3 regions of the Mesobacillus sp. LC4 genome follow, and region 3 is predicted to be linked to each of the others. Evidence: riboswitches for the same ligand, from Rfam matches in the RefSeq annotation. Region 3 holds a riboswitch; each other region holds the start of a gene.
The links. A riboswitch is a leader RNA that binds a small molecule or an ion and turns the genes downstream of it on or off. The one in region 3 is predicted to bind cobalamin.
Positions count from the first base shown of each region.

Region 1 (3,281 bases), on a different contig from region 3:
AATCTTAATGTATTCCCAGCCGCGCATCGACACGCTGCCCAAAAGCCAGCCGATGATTTGCCTCAGCTCTTCGCCGGAGAGCGCAATCATCAAAGAAATGAAAGAACCTAGAAATGAACTTAAGATAATACCGGTTAGAATGATCGTCTCCACCCTGAGCAGCCTGTCGACTTTCCGGGCAAAAAATAGCACAAATAAGACGGTCGCAAAAGCGAATAAAATGCTCAGCACCGGCAAGGTGAAGGCACCAATCAGCGGCAGTGAAATGCCAAAAAACAGCGTGACAACCGCACCGATGGAAGCACCTGATGAAATCCCAAGCGTGTAGGGATCTGCCAGCGGATTGCGCAGCAGGCCCTGGAAGGCAGCACCGGCAATAGCCAGCGATGCGCCTACAAGCCCTGCCAGCAATACACGCGGCAGCCTGATTTCCATGACGATACTTGCATACATCGGGTCGATTTCCTGTCCCTGTAAGCGGAAAATCTCAGCACCCATAATCTCAATAATAGCGGGCACAGGGATGGAAACCGTTCCGATGGAGATGCCAAGCAGCATCGAGATGATCAAGAACGCTGCCGCAAATAGATAGGCAATTCCCTTATTATTTAAAAACGTCCGGGTAAATGGTTTTCGCAAGCTCCTCTGCTCCTTCAGCGAGCCTTGGACCTGAACGGGTAACGAGGTCGGAGTGAACATCATATACCCGCTGGTCCTTGACCGCTTTTACATTATTCCAGCCCTGCCGCGCAAGAACCTGCTCATCTGCATTTTCGGTATAATATCCATAGGTTGTCACAATGACATCCGGATTACGCTCGATGATGGCTTCCGGGTCAACCTTCGCCCAGCCATCCAGATCGCCAGCAGCATTCTTAGCGCCGATCAACTCCAGCATTTCATTGATAAATGTACTCTTGCCAGCAGTGTAGATTTCCGGCGCTGGTGAAACCTCGACAAATACAGCTTTCTGCTCTTCAGGTTTAATTGCTTCTGCTTTCTTCTTCAGTTCCGCAAAACTATTTTTCATATTCTCAATAAGTTCATCTGCCTTATCTGTCTCGCCGATGGCCTGGCCAATCATCTCGATTGATCGATATACCTCTTCAAATGACTGAGCATCATTCACGACGACAACAGCTATCCCCGCATCCTTCAACTGCTGAAGGCCCTCTTTCGCGGTATCCGCAGTTGAACCAGGTGCAAGGACGAGGTCCGGCTTAAGGGAAATCATCTTCTCAATATTGAACTCCATGCCTCCGACTTTTTCCTTTGCCATTGCATCTTCTGGATAATTGTCGAAATCGGTGACACCTACAATCGCGTCTCCGCTTTCAAGTGCATAAACGATTTCCGTATTGCTCGGCATGAGGGAAATGATTTTTTCAGGCTTTTCTTCAATGACAACTTCTTCATCAAGCGCATCTTTTACCGTGACCGGATATCCAGTCTTCTGCTCCTGCGCGGTTTGTTCGCTTTCCTTCTTTTCTGGCTGTGCTTCCGTGCCGCAGCCTGCCAAGATCATGGCTGCTGCCATCATCAACATCAATAACTTCTTCATTCGCTTCTCCTCCAATTTTCCAATCAGCTTTGTCAAATCAGACTGTTGATTTCCGTCACTACAATCAACAGAATGTTAAAATCGTGCAAACATTCACCAAAGCCTTTAATAAATAAAAAAACATCTCCACCTAAAGGGGAGATGTCCGAGTAAGCAAATGTTTTTATCATCATAAAATACATAGAGCCAGCCGGCACCTCCCTATCCTCGTAGGTTTGCTTGTGCGATGGACAGGCAGGTCTCCTGGCTCATGGTCAATGCTCGCTGCGCCTTCCCATACATTTGTACAGTGGCATTTACAGCTTGCTCCCATTTACAGTGGCGGGACCGCGTTGGACTTTCACCAACTTCCCTATTAAGTCTTATGATAAAAAGACACCTGTTCATTTGATATGTAATTTTCCGCTAAGTCCCATTATACACGATTGCCAAAAATTGCTCCAAAAAAATATCTTTTTCGACTTATTGAGCAAGCAAGCTCCATTCTTTAGCTTTTTTATCGAAGATGATCCTGCCATCCGGATTGCTGGTGCTGGCTTCTTTATATTCATCATGCATATCATCCATGTTGGCAAAATCACCGATGATCCAGATTGGAATTTCAATTCTGTTACGGCTTTGTTGGATGTTTTTCAGCGAAAATACGGCCCCTTCTTTGAGGGCTGGCGTCAATGATTTCAGGATTTCCTTGTTGACAGAAGGATAGGATTTCTTTTTCCGGATCCCGAGCAGTGTTTTTTCCGGCTTCATTTCCCCTAGTTTGCCTGACAGGACAAGGCCAAGCATTCGGAAAAAATCATTGAGATTGCGGTAATAGGTTTTATTGAACCAGCCATCTTCAGTGGAGAGGAACACAAAACGGTTATTAAGCTGATTATAAAAAGGCAGTTTCAAATGATGTTTGATATGCCCGAGATAAAGAAGCTCAGCAATCTCTTGGGCCGACAGCACATTCAGTGCTTCTACTTCCTCAAAATCGATCCAGCAAAAATCCCCGTATGCATGGACATTGGCTCCAACCAATTTTTCGACGCTGTCTTCAGATACATACTCAAATAAAGTATGTCTGTTGAACTCACCATCCTCATAGCGATGCTTCAACAGCAGCAGATGGTTGAGTGAATCAGACAATGACCTGGCGAATTCATGAAATTCGACCCCATGTGAGAGCACATACTGGTCCCGTTCGTTCATATGGACATATAGTAAATCCCTGCTATAAGGATGGTTCTTTTTCAAAGACAAAACCTCCTGGAAAAATTCTCAGCTGCAAATGGCCAGCGGGCTCCGTACAAATAACACTTCTTCCATTCTAACAAAAATGGCAGAAAATATCTTATTCTGACTCTTCAAAAACATAATTATTATCGACCTTTTCCGCAAAAAGAATCCAACCTGGACCAGAAACTATCATGTCTATTAAATCGTCTAATAGGTACAGGAATATGTTACCTTGGCAGGGATTGTAAGAATCATCCTTTTACGCTAGCATAAAATGGTAAGACCGCTGATCAGTGAGCAGGACAGCTAACTGAAAGCGACAATATTCACCGGACTAATGAATGGGACAGGGTGTAGCAAATGGAGAAATCGATTAAAAAATTCGACAGATTTGATTGGACATTGACGCTCCTCTTATTGCTGTTTTTTCTGACCAGCTGCATTGCTATATACAGCGCACAGAAAACGGGGCAGTATGTCGGTCAAAACTTTTTATACA
Region 1 is NZ_JBGCUB010000012.1:31,287-34,567, forward strand. It holds gene AB5I83_RS22065 (FecCD family ABC transporter permease) at 1-639, opposite strand, end outside; gene AB5I83_RS22070 (ABC transporter substrate-binding protein) at 605-1,561, opposite strand; cobalamin riboswitch at 1,778-1,959, opposite strand; gene AB5I83_RS22075 (hypothetical protein) at 2,024-2,800, opposite strand; gene AB5I83_RS22080 (FtsW/RodA/SpoVE family cell cycle protein) at 3,143-3,281, shown strand, end outside.
Region 1: another riboswitch for cobalamin. It lies ahead of AB5I83_RS22070 (ABC transporter substrate-binding protein); the one in region 3 lies ahead of AB5I83_RS18825 (acyl-CoA thioesterase).

Region 2 (3,281 bases), on a different contig from region 3:
TGCTGGGTCGAGGCAACCATGATGCTGTCAGTAGATGTACCCGTTGCCACCGTACCAGACAGTTTGTCCCTTATTTCCAGATCGTGCAGCGCCTTTGTCTTCGCTTCAGTTGCTGTCATTATACTCTGGATGAACGCTTCCTCCGTCAGTACTCCGTTGACGAAGATCCAAGTGTTGATGGTTCCTGGTGACATGTCATAGGAATAATACTCGCTGCTTTTCGATGCGTCCACCGCATTGCCGGTACCTGCCGTCACAACGATAAATATAGAGAACCCTTCTTCCTGATAGTGCTTAAAACAAACATCCTCCAGCATCACAGCAGTCATCATCCCGACCGTTAGTTCAGGATCGAATCCCTGTTCCTGCAAATAATGGATCATTTCTTCCCGATGGTCACTGCAATCATAGTTCTTGTCCACATGCCGGTTCAAAAAGCTGCGGTGCCATCCTGTTCCCGCCCCGACAACTCCAGAAGACATTGTTCTTAATGGAATCGGAGAATTCAGGGAGATGAATTCTTCTCTCATTTGGAGATTGCTTTCTCCTATTTCCACTGATATTGCATCATTTGGGCTAGCCGCAGGAAACAAACTTGTTTCCTGCAATGCTCCCTTAGTATGAGACTTAGTTTTAATGCTTGTACGCAAGATATGAGAACTCATCTTATTATTTAAAAACATCCGGGTAAACCGCTTTTGCAAGCTCTTCTACTCCTTCTGTCAGCCTCGGGCCCGTTCTTGTCACCTTATCGGAATGAACATCGATGACACGGTTTTCCTTGACCGCCGTAATCTTGTCCCATCCTTCACGGCTTGTAACATTTTTCACCGGCTCAGGTGTATAGTAACCGTGCGTCGTGATAATCACCTCAGGATTGCTTTTAATGATGGCCTCTGAATCCAGCTTAGGCCATCCCTCTTCTGTAACAGTGTTTTCTGCATGAATGATCTGCAGCATTTCATCAATAAAGGTATTTTTTCCAGCAGCATAAACTTCAGGCGCCGGCGAGACCTCAACGAATACCGACTTTCTGTCCTCTTCTTTTATTTCCTGTGCCTTTGTCTTGATCTCTTCTATTTTTTTCTTCATGTCTGCGATCATAGCATCAGCTTTTTCCTTTTTGCCTGACGCTGTACCAATCATGCTGATTGATTCATATACTTCATCGAACGTTTTCGCATCATTCACGACCAGCACTGTAATTCCAGTGTCTTTAAGCTGCTGAAGTCCTGCTTCAGACGAATGTGCACTAGAAGCATGGGCAAGAACCAAGTCAGGCTTCATAGAAATGATTTTCTCGAGATTGAACTCCATGCCGCCAATCTTCTCTTTCTCCGCCACTTCTTCAGGGAAATTATCAAAATCAGAAACTCCGACAATCTGTTCTTCCAGACCCAATCCATAGGCAATTTCCGTATTGCTCGGAATCAGGGAAACTATTTTTTCCGGTTTCGATTCTATGGTCACTTCCTGCCCTGTTCCATCCTTAATGCTGACAGGGAACTTCACTTCTGCCTGCTGAACCGTTTCAGTGTTCTTTGTCTCCTTTGCATTTGACTGTTCAGCATTGCTGCCACATCCAGCCAGAGCACCAATTGTTAACATGAAAGCAAATAATAAGGCATTTAACTTTTTCATCTTTCATTCCTCCGATTTTTCTCTGAATACATTTTTTTACAGACCCTCAGGCTTGCCTGTTCGTTGTAAAACAATATGAAACTTCCTATGAAACTAAAAAAACACCTCCATTTTACTCATGGAGATGTTTGTGTCGGTTCTTCTAATAAACAGCCAGAATCGTTCCCAAACACCTCCTATCCTCGTAGGTTGTGGCGCGAAGAATCGGGCAGGTCTCCTGGCTTCTGGTCATCGCAATCAAGCGCCTTCCCATACAAAAAGTACAGTGGCATCAAGCTTGAAGCTCCCAGTTACAGTGGCGGGACCGCGTTGGAATTTCACCAACTTCCCTATTAAGTCTCTAAACTACTTTTCGTTTAGAAGACACCAGATTCTTTATGTATTAAATTTTCGCTGATTCCAATTATACATAAATAATGTCGTTATGAGTAACAATTTGTATAATTTAGCAAAAATTTTTTCCTGAATGATAATTTTATGATTCTATTCTTTTTCTAAAAAGAAGGAAATCTTTTTAGGAAATAGTATTGAAAAACAGACAGGACTTTTTTTATATAAGCATCTTCTTGAATTTTGTTACTGCTTATCCAGATTTTGAAAAACCTCATGCCTATCCACTCCTCGGTTGATTCTTCGTTTACAGTCAGACTAGCTCGAGTCGTGTGTAACCGTTATGGCCTGCCCCCTATATTTTTCTTAATAGATACAAATACAGGGCGACCACTGGTGCTAAAATTAGCCCTGATGTCACGATGGAAAGGCCTAATCCGAATTTGAGAGCTACAAATCCAATAATCGGTCCGCTCAATATTTGTCCGAGGGCATCAATCTGGCCGTAAGTGGAAAGCACTGTTGCCCGCACTTTTGACTCAATATTTTCATTAAGCCACGCTCTGTATATTGGGCCATTGGTGATCCGCAAAATATAGAATGTCAGGTAGGCAGAGAAAGCCATGGTGAAATTTCCAGCCAGTCCAAAGCCGATGATGCTCAGTACCATTGCCAAGTTGATGGCAATCAATAGCCATACCTTCTGCAGTTTCCCCGTCTTCTCAAGTTTCCTCTTTATGTATTCGACCGCAATAATGCTCGTTACCATGGCAATCCCGTTGATGATACCCACCCAGACGACCGGTTTGATATTGACATCAGGCAAGCCGACCTCCAATAAGTGGGCGATCCACAAACGGTCAAGACCCTCGCTGAACAGACCGTAAAAGAACACAATACCGGTCATGACCATCAAAAATTGTTTTTTCCTAATCGACTGGAGACCCGATTTAAAAGTATGAATCATTTGACGGAACGAATCACGATCCTCTGAAGGTGCCGGCTGAAATGCCGTTTCAGGCATGAACAGGATCATAAATACCGCCAGCACCAGAAATAACGCTCCCCCAATGATCATCGGCAAATTGATCATTACCGTACCGATGAGAACGCTGACGATGATAGCAAGCAGTGCACCAAACTGTTTGACTTGCGCTCCTCTCAGGAATAGCCAGGAAAGGTCTTTTCCGCCCATCTCGTCAGCAATCCACGCTTCATCCGCACCACTTGTGAAGGTATAGCCGATGCCCCAAAGGATCTGACATAACAAAATAACCAAAAAGACAGGCACCAGACCTTCAATTAAAAAT
Region 2 is NZ_JBGCUB010000008.1:119,253-122,533, reverse strand. It holds gene AB5I83_RS20380 (adenosylcobinamide amidohydrolase) at 1-704, opposite strand, end outside; gene AB5I83_RS20375 (ABC transporter substrate-binding protein) at 670-1,641, opposite strand; cobalamin riboswitch at 1,832-2,027, opposite strand; gene AB5I83_RS20370 (MFS transporter) at 2,327-3,281, opposite strand, start outside.
Region 2: another riboswitch for cobalamin. It lies ahead of AB5I83_RS20375 (ABC transporter substrate-binding protein); the one in region 3 lies ahead of AB5I83_RS18825 (acyl-CoA thioesterase).

Region 3 (3,281 bases):
TTTGCGATTGCGGAGTCTGGATCGATCACGCTGGTCACAAATGAAGGGAACGCCGAAATGGTGACGAGTCTTCCGGATACCGTGATCACGGTGATGGGTATGGAACGGATCGTACCGACATGGGAAGAGATGGAGGTCCTAGTCAGTCTATTGACACGTGCGGCGGTTGGTCAGAAATTGACGAGCTATATCACGGCGATTACGGGTGCTGGCCTTGAGCAGGAAGTGGACAGTCCTGAGGAATTCCATTTGGTGATTGTCGACAACGGACGCTCCAAGATCCTTGGAACCGAGTTTCAGTCGGCTCTGCATTGCATTCGCTGTGCGGCCTGCATCAACGCGTGTCCGGTTTACCGTCATATCGGCGGGCATGCATACAACTCAATTTATCCGGGGCCAATCGGTGCTGTGATCACACCGCTGCTGGAAGGTTATGAGGATCATAAAGAGCTTCCATATGCATCGACCTTGTGTGCAGCCTGTACGGAAGCCTGCCCTGTTAAAATTCCACTGCATGAGCATCTGATCCGCCACCGACAGATCATTGTGGAAAAAAATATGACCCCAACGGCAGAAAAGTTGATGATGAAAGGTTTTTCCGCTTGGGCTTCTAATCCGTCGGTTTATAATATGAGTGCGAAAATGGCCAAGCCGGCACTTGGGCCATGGACGAAAGATGGAATGATTGAAAACGGGCCAGGGCCACTGAAGGCGTGGACCGAAGTCCGTGATTTTTATGCTCCACAGGGACAGTCGTTCCGTTCGTGGTTCAAGCAAAGACAGAAGGACGGTGAATCCAAATGAACATCCAGAATCGAGAAGCCTTTTTAGATAAACTGGCGTCCAGACTAGGCCGGGAGCGGCGGACAGAAGGAGTCGAGCGGCCGCAATGGAGCGTTACTCCTCAGGATGAAGTGTTCAAAGGTATGAGCCAGGACGAATTGGTTGAAGTGCTTGAAAAACATTGCCAGGTCATCCATACCACTTTTAAAAGGACAGACCGTGCCGGCCTGACGGAAGTTTTGAACGAAACGCTTCAGGCCTATGAAGGCAAGGCGATTGTCACATCCAATGATGTCCGCCATCAGGAGTATGGGATCACGAAGTGTTTCGAAGAACAGGGAGACAGTGTGGATGTCCATGTGTGGAATCCAGCGCTTGGCAAGGAAAATCAAAAGATTGCGGAACGAGCGGATGTAGGGCTTGTGTTCAGCGACATCACGCTTGCCGAGTCTGGCACTGTGACATTGTTCAATACGAAAGACAATGGGCGATCGATCAGTCTGCTGCCGCGAACATTCATTGCCATCATTCCGAAAAGCACCCTCGTGCCACGGATGACTCAGGCAGCCAGACACATCCACGAGGCACAGGCCAGCGGCGAAGACGTCCCTTCCTATGTCAGTTTCATCACCGGCCCAAGCAACAGTGCCGACATCGAAATGAACCTGATAGTCGGAGTGCACGGACCTGTCAAAGCAACATACATTGTCGTGGATTAAGCTTCGATGAAAAATAGTTGAAAAAGAATGAAAGATGATATACTATCATTTCATAACACGATATATTGTGTTAGATAAGTAGTTTCATAACTAAATATTGAATATACCGGTAAATATGGTGTCTGAATAAGACTTAATAGGGAATCTGGTGAGAATCCAGAACTGTTCCCGCAACTGTAAGTGCTGACGAAATGAGGAAGAACCACTGTCTAACAAATAGATGGGAAGGCCTCAAAGTAGGGTGAAGCACAAGTCAGGAGACCTGCCATATTTATTCGTGTTATCTTCTTCGGGAATTGGGAAGGTATTACGGGGATCAATTGACAGGCTCATGCTGTTTTTTAGTTTCATATGAGCGTTCATGACATCAACGTTAACTTTAACCCATCTTTCGAGATGGGTTTTTCTCATTTTTCAGGGAGTATTTTTACAAACAGGAGGTCAGGAATGGAAGGATTATCAACAAATGTGTCGAGGACTTTTCAGAATGTGCTTGTTTTGCCTCCGGACACAAACCATCTCGGAACGATTTTTGGCGGAACGGTACTATCCTATATTGATGAAATCGCCGCGATTGCGGCAATGAAACACAGCAGAACAGCTGTCGTCACGGCCTCGATCGACTCGGTTAACTTTCTCTCTTCCGCAGTAGTAGGCGATATCTTGACCCTGGAAGCAATGGTGATTTCGACAGGCAGAACATCAATGGAAGTATTCGTGAAGGTGGAAAGCGAAAACTTGAAAACCTGCAAGAAGACTTTGACGACCACCTCGATTCTGACCATGGTCGCTAAGGATGAAAATGGCACTCCGGTTCCAGTCGCAAGGGTGATTCCGGAGAATGCAGAGGAATGGGAGCTGTTCAACACGGCCGATATGAGAAGGAAGCATAGGCTGGAAATGAGGAAAAGTAATCAAGTTGGAGGAATCGTGAATGAGCAATCAAGTAAAAGAGGATAGAGCCGTGAAGCAGATCGAGGAAATGGAACAATCATTCCCACTGCTGGATTTTTCAGATTTCAAAGAAAAAATGGACCAGGCTCTTCGGGTAAAAAATATGACAGATGACCAGGTCGAGACCATGGTGATTCTGAACGCAGTCGAACGAATTGATCGGAATGAGCCAGATTGGACCTATGTTGCAGCACGGCTTTACCAGAAGAGATTGTACAAGCTTAGTTCAGGCTTTAGAGGAGCAGCTGGTTACGGATCGTTCTATGAATTGATCAATAGGTTGATAGAAATAGGAATCTATGATGGTAAAATCATTGAATCTTATTCACGGGAAGAAATCGATTTTCTTGAAAGAGTCATTGAGCCCGAGAGAGACGAACTATTTACATATATAGGCCTCTTAACGATGGCGGAAAGGTACCTGGCGCGCACGCATACAGGCGATGTGGCTGAACTGCCGCAGGAGCGGTTCATGATCATCGCCATGACCCTGCTGGCGGAAGAGCCGAAAGAAAAGCGGCTTCAACTAGTGAAGGAAGCTTACTGGGCGCTTTCAAACCTCTATATGACTGTGGCGACTCCAACGCTCGCCAATGCTGGCAAAAGCTATGGCCAGCTGTCGAGCTGCTTTATCGATACGGTGGCTGATGATTTAAGGAGCATCTATGATTCCAACACGGACATTTCTACCTTAAGCAAGAACGGAGGAGGCATTGGTGTCTATCTCGGAAAAATCAGGAGCCGCGGCAGTGATATCAAGGGCTTTAAAGGGATCAGTTCAGGTGTCATTCCATGGATGAAGCAGCTGAATAACACAGCGGTTTC
Region 3 is NZ_JBGCUB010000006.1:211,767-215,047, reverse strand. It holds gene AB5I83_RS18835 (LutB/LldF family L-lactate oxidation iron-sulfur protein) at 1-804, shown strand, start outside; gene AB5I83_RS18830 (LutC/YkgG family protein) at 801-1,502, shown strand; cobalamin riboswitch at 1,602-1,786, shown strand; gene AB5I83_RS18825 (acyl-CoA thioesterase) at 1,950-2,462, shown strand; gene AB5I83_RS18820 (ribonucleoside-diphosphate reductase subunit alpha) at 2,437-3,281, shown strand, end outside.